Gottschalkia purinilytica: one gene and its partner. The protein of the gene in region 1 interacts with the protein of each later gene in a pairwise test. Links are inferred from orthologs where the notes say so. Each region holds a gene or a part of one and is shown on either strand. Other genes may lie near its edges.

The links.
Region 2: the proteins of CLPU_RS03415 (region 1) and topA interact in binary tests that used the Escherichia coli proteins (3 or more experiments, as listed by UniProt). The link is inferred for Gottschalkia purinilytica from one-to-one orthologs.

The regions. Positions count from the first base shown.
Region 1 is NZ_LGSS01000003.1:20,675-23,959, forward strand. Bases 1-2,940 are described here. They hold CLPU_RS03415 (YigZ family protein), read right to left. Parts: upstream 1,825-2,940; coding sequence 1,177-1,824; downstream 1-1,176. Other genes in these bases: cysK (cysteine synthase A), read right to left, coding at 1-285; CLPU_RS03405 (sulfite exporter TauE/SafE family protein), read left to right, coding at 428-790; CLPU_RS03410 (sulfite exporter TauE/SafE family protein), read left to right, coding at 787-1,140; CLPU_RS03420 (NUDIX hydrolase), read right to left, coding at 1,885-2,316; CLPU_RS03425 (DUF3189 family protein), read left to right, coding at 2,647-2,940. Also shown: more of CLPU_RS03425, read left to right, coding at 2,941-3,102; GTPase HflX, read right to left, coding at 3,136-3,285.
Region 2 is NZ_LGSS01000005.1:119,037-122,281, reverse strand. Bases 344-3,243 are described here. They hold topA (type I DNA topoisomerase), read right to left. Parts: upstream 2,880-3,243; coding sequence 807-2,879; downstream 344-806. Other genes in these bases: dprA (DNA-processing protein DprA), read right to left, coding at 2,947-3,243; hslV (ATP-dependent protease subunit HslV), read right to left, coding at 344-708. Also shown: ATP-dependent protease ATPase subunit HslU, read right to left, coding at 1-160; more of hslV, read right to left, coding at 178-343; more of dprA, read right to left, coding at 3,244-3,245. UniProt on the Escherichia coli protein: Releases the supercoiling and torsional tension of DNA, which is introduced during the DNA replication and transcription, by transiently cleaving and rejoining one strand of the DNA duplex.

The DNA of each region.
Region 1 (3,285 bases):
TGGCATTACCAATATAACTTTATATCCTTTAGCAGCTCCTACCATAGCCAATCCTATTCCAGTATTACCACTAGTAGGTTCTACAATTACTGAACCATCCTTTAGTATTCCTTCTTCTTCGGCTTTTTCTATCATATGTAATGCTATTCTATCTTTTACACTACTTCCTGGATTAAAGTATTCTAACTTCACGTATACATCTGCACTATTTTCATCAATTAATCTATTAAGTTTAACTATAGGTGTATCTCCTATAAGTTGCGATACATTATCAACTGTTTTCATATAATTATTCTCCTTTCTCAATTCCTAGTATTCTACTATGTTTTATTGTATTTTATTTGTTTATTTACAAAAAGTCAAGTGCATATAATATTTTTTTTAGACAAAAATACTATTTAAGTAAATTAAAAAAGCAGGTGTTATTATGAAAAATTTTTTAAAACCTAAAATGTTAGCAATAGGATTAATAGCAGGCATTGTTAATGGATTATTTGGATCTGGTGGTGGAACTATAGTCGTCCCTGCCATGGTATTTTTACTAGGTATGGATGAACATAAATCTCATGCTACCGCTATTAGTATAATTTTACCCATTAGTATTATAAGTACTCTAATTTATTTTAAAAATGGAATATTAGATTTTAAAGTAGCTGGTATAGTAACTATTGGTGGAATTATAGGAGGATACATAGGTGCAAAGCTTTTAAATAGAATTCCTCGTAAAATACTTAGAAAGATGTTTGGAACCTTTATGATAATTGCAGCTATAAGGATGGTGTTTAAATGATACTCTTCATCATAGGTATTTTATCAGGAATAGTAAGTGGAATGGGAATAGGTGGAGGAACTATTCTTATTCCAGCACTATCTTTGTTTACAAATTTAAACCAACATCAATCTCAAGGAATAAGCTTATTTGTTTTTATACCTACTGCTATAGTTGCTTTGATTACTCATTTTTTCAACAAGAACATACAGTTAAAAACTGCTGCTCCTATAATATTAAGTGGAATAATTGGAGCACTAATAGGTTCTTCCTTGGCAGTTATGGTTTCTGATGATTTACTTAGAAAAATGTTTGGTATATTTTTATTCTTTATGGGCTTATATGAAATATTCAGTAAAGTCAAAGAATAACAAAAAACCTTCCTTAGTTATAGAAAGGAAGGTTTTTTATTCTAATATAACCCCATCTTTTACTGAAAAATAGTTTTCTTCTCCTTCTTCATATATCATTTTAGAGCTTGTGATTTCCATTAAATTATTTACAAGACTCTCTTTTCTATCAATTTCACATAAAATAACTATATTCACAGCTTCATCATATATAACATCTTTTATTATATATCCTAATCTTAGTAACTCATTTTCCATTCTACCATATAAGGTATAGTCTATTCTCACTCTAATTTCTTTGAACAATACTTTTTCTACTATTTTCCCATCTTCTAATCCTATTTTTGCACCCTTTGTATATGCTCTAACTAATCCTCCTGTACCTAGTTTTACCCCTCCAAAGTATCTCGTTACAACTACTACAACATTTCTTAAATTCTCTTTTTTTATAACTTCTAAAGTAGGAATTCCCGCTGTACCACTTGGCTCTCCATCATCACTATATCTCTGTATATTACTGTTTTCTCCAAATACATAGGCATAAACATTATGTGTAGCATCTTTATGTTTGGTTTTTATTTCTTGTATGAATTCTACCGCTTCTTCTTCACTTGAAATAGGTTTTGCATATCCTATGAATTTAGACTTATTTATAATTATTTCATCTCTACCATATTCGTGTATAGTTTTATATGTGCTTTTCAATTTTATCCCCTCTCGTTTATAGTTTATATTCATTATATCATTTTTAAATCAAGTAGTTAACTATGCTAGTATCAAGTCTTCTTTTATTATATTTCTATACTTATTGTATAAAAGAGTAATTATTGATTTTTCCTGATTACTATCAATCATTTCTATAGCTTTATCAATACTATAAAATCCCGCATCTATGATCTCTGATTCCTTTATGTTATATTTCTCATTTTTAGCCTCAACTATATACCATGTAATTTGCTTATAAGGTGGTTTAATCTTTTTAAAATTAAAAAATTCGTAACTAGTTTCTCCTGCTATTGATATTAATTCCATATCAATTTCAGTTCTTTTTTTGAAGCTATCAAGAACTGATTCACAAGAAAAAAAACCGTTACGAATCTCATTTTTAACTAACATCCATTTGTTTTCTTTATCTTTAACAATGAACACCTTGTTGTCTTTAAATATTACACCACCTATATATCTTTTTATAGTCATGGTGTATTCCTCCCTTCTTAAACTTTTAATCCTGTTACTATATAAATATGTAAAAAAACTTTTTTGATTATCATTTTTGCATAATTTTTTTATTTATTTTTATAAATGTATTTTATTGGTAAATTTCATGTAAATATATTCTATAATAAAATTGAAATTAAGCTTTTTAATAATACATATATCAATATAGATTCTTATCTTTCTATATTTTTAGATTTTAATATAAATTTTTTTAATAATAAAAAACTATTATTAACTATATATTTCACTAATATTTAAATATGTTTTGGGGAAAATTAAGCTTAGTATTTTAAATTTAGAGGTGATTTTATGTACATTATATATCATTGTGTAGGTGGAGCTCATTCTTCTGTAATAGCATGTGCTATACATCTTGGCACTTTACCTATAGATAGAACACCAAGCAAAGAAGAAGTGTTGAATGTTCCATATTTTGACACTCTTAATAAACAAGATCAAGGTAAGATAATTCTCAGAGGTATTGACAAAAATAATAATAAAGTTTTCAGTTTGAGTCGACAGTTTAAGCCAGAGCTAGTTATACCAGCTGTAAAAGATGCTTTTGAATTAGGAGGAGGGCATAGAGATGAACTCTTATTAGTTAATACTATGCCCTGTGTTAATTCACTCATGAAAATAGGTGGTTTTTCCTCTAGAAGGCTAAATTTAGTTTCTTTTGGTAGACCAATAGTAGCCTCAGGTGTCGTTAAAAACTATGACAGTATAGTTAATATAGTTAAAAATACTAAGAATATGATGTCATAGTTTATTTTTTATTTAATCATTTTTTATATATAACTATTTTTTAAAAACGTATTCATTATATCTATTAAAATCTATAGAATCTAGTGTAGTCGTTACAAGAGTTCCCTTTTCTACGTACTCACATTTTTCTACTTTAGTGTTATCGAATAAATATGACATTAATTCTCCTTTATCATATGGTAC
Region 2 (3,245 bases), on another replicon or contig:
GTATATTTTTAGGTTTAACTTCTTCTTGAAATTCCTCATCTAAAAGACTTCTTCTATATCTATTTCTTAGTGCTATTGCAACTGATTTCTTAGCGTTTTTCTGACCTATTATATACTTATCTAACTCAGATACAATTTGTTTTGGTGTTAACTCTTTCATATTATTTTACACTCCTTTTACAACTCTTCAATGGAGATATTATTATTTGTATATACACATATAGAAGAAGCAATTAATAAAGCTTCTTTAGCTATATCACTTATATCCAAATCAGAGTACATTATAAGTGCTTTTCCAGCAGCTAAAGCATAGCTACCACCTGATCCTATAGCAACTACTCCGTCATCAGGCTCAATAACTTCTCCTGTTCCAGATATAACTAAAAGGTTTTCCTTATCTGATGCTATTAACATTGCTTCTAACTTCGCCATTACTTTATCTCTTCGCCATTCTCTAGCAAGTTCTACAGAAGCTCTTTTCAAGTTTCCACCATTTTGCTCTAGTTTTTCTTCTAGCATTTCTGCAAGAGTAAGAGCATCTGAAACAGATCCCGCAAATCCAATTACAACCTTATCATTATATATCTTTCTTACTTTTTTAGCTGAATGTTTCATAACCGTCTTATCTCCAAATGTAACTTGTCCATCACCGGCTATAGCAGTCCTTTCACCTTTTTTAACTGCAATAATAGTAGTTCCTTTCAACATCACATCCACTCTCCTAAAATAAATCTGTAGAAATCATAATGATTGTTTCTATACATTAATTATTACTATAATATACCCTCTAAATATGACTACTTATTTTAATCTGTTTGTTTTTTATAATCACATTCATTATTTATACACTTAATCGTCTTACCCTTTTTGGTGTTTTTCTCCATAAGCAAATTATTGCATTTAGGACATTTTTCATCTATAGGTTTATCCCAAGATACAAAATCACATTCAGGATAATTACTACATCCAAAAAACTTTCTTCCTTTTTTAGATCTTCTCTCTACTATTTTACCATCACATTTAGGACAATCTATTCCTAAGTCTTCTACAAATGGTTTTGCATTTTTACATTCTGGATATCCTGGACAAGCTAAAAATTTTCCGTACCTCCCTAGTTTCACCACCATATTTCTTCCGCATTTCTCACATAAGACATCTGTTTCTTCTTCTTTTATTTCTATTTTACTTATCTCATTTTCTGCAATTTCTAAATCTTTTTTAAAGTTATTGTAAAAACTTTCAATAACTTTTTTCCACTCTAGTTCACCTTCTTCTATTTTGTCTAGACTCTCTTCCATATCAGCAGTAAACTCTTCATTTATAATGTTTTTAAAATAATCTATTAATAAATCTGTTACCAAACTACCCAATTCAGTAGGAACAAAGCTCTTTTTTTCAAGTACTACATATCCCCTACTCAGTATAGTGCTTATAGTAGGAGCATATGTACTAGGTCTTCCTATTCCTAATTCTTCTAATGTCTTTACTAATGATGCCTCTGTATATCTCGGTGGCGGCTGTGTAAAATGTTGTTTTGGATCTAATTTTATTAATTTTGATTCTTCTCCAACCTTAAGATCTGGTAGAATAATATCTTTATCCTCATCAGTAATATTATAAACCTTTAAAAACCCTTCGAAAACTATTTTTGATCCACTGCATTTAAATATATAGTCACCTGCGCTAATTTTTATAGTTAAAGTTTCATATAATGCTGGACTCATTTGACTAGCTACAAATCTATCCCAAATAAGTTTATAAAGCTTATATTGATCTTTACTTAAAGATTCTTTTATGGATTCTGGTGTTCTAAACACAGATGTAGGTCTTATAGCCTCATGTGCATCTTGTATATCTTTTTTCTTTGATTTTCTTTTTTCTGTTGAAACATATTCTTTTCCATATTCATTATTTACAAATTCTTTTACATTCTTTATAGCTTCCTCTGATATTCTTGTTGAATCTGTTCTTATATATGATATAAGACCAATACTTCCTTCTCCTTTTACATCTATACCTTCATATAATTGTTGAGCTATTATCATAGTTTTTTTAGTAGAGAATCCTATTCTTTTATGAGCATCTTGTTGCAAACTACTCGTAGTATAAGGTAAATAAGGATTTCTTTTTCTCTTACCTTTCTTAACATCTTCTACTATAAACTTTTCCTTTGAAACTAAAGATATAATATCGTCTACTTGTTCTTTTGTACTAAGTTCAACTTTTTCTTCTTTGTTATTTGTTTTTTTACCATAAAAGGAAGCAACATATTTACTTTTACCCTTTGATAAAGTTGCATCTATAGTCCAGTATTCTTTTGGCTCAAACTGTTCTATCTCTTTTTCTCTATCACATACTAATTTAGTTGCTATAGATTGCACCCTACCTGCACTTAGTCCTTTTTTTACCTTTTTCCATAATAGAGGACTTATTTTATAACCAACTAATCTGTCTAATACTCTTCTAGCTTGTTGTGCATCAACTAAATCTTTATTTATCTTTCTAGGTTTCTTAATAGCATTTTGTATTGCATTTTTTGTTATTTCATTGAATTCTATCCTAACTTGCTCACTATCATCTATTTGCAATATATTAGCTAAATGCCAAGATATAGCTTCACCTTCTCTATCAGGGTCAGTTGCTAAGAATACTTTATCTACCTTCTTTGCTTCACTTTTGAGTTCTTTTATTACAGGACCTTTCCCTCTGATAGTAATATATTCTGGCTCAAAATATTCATCTATATTAATACCTAATTTACTTTTAGGTAAATCTCTTACATGTCCTACAGACGCCTTTACTTTATAATTTCTTCCTAAAAACTTTGATATCGTCTTTGCTTTTGCCGGTGACTCGACTATAACTAAAGATTTTGCCATATAATTCACCTCCGAATCATAATGTTTGTTATTATATCAAAAACATAGATATTAGTCTATTATGTTGCTATTTAACTGAAAATAGCTTACCAGGCAATTGTTTTATTATACCTTTTATTTCTAATATTGTAAGTATACTAGTTACACTAGATATATTTATTCCCGTTTTATATGATATCATATCTAGATGAATAGTTCCTTCTTGTATACATTTAAAAATTTGCACTTCTTTTTCACTTAATTCTTCATAATCAATTATGTTCCTATTATCTACATTTATTTTCTTACTTATATCTTTCAATTCAATAATTTCTTCAATTATATCATCTAAACTTAGAAGTAACTTTGCACCATCTTTTATTAACT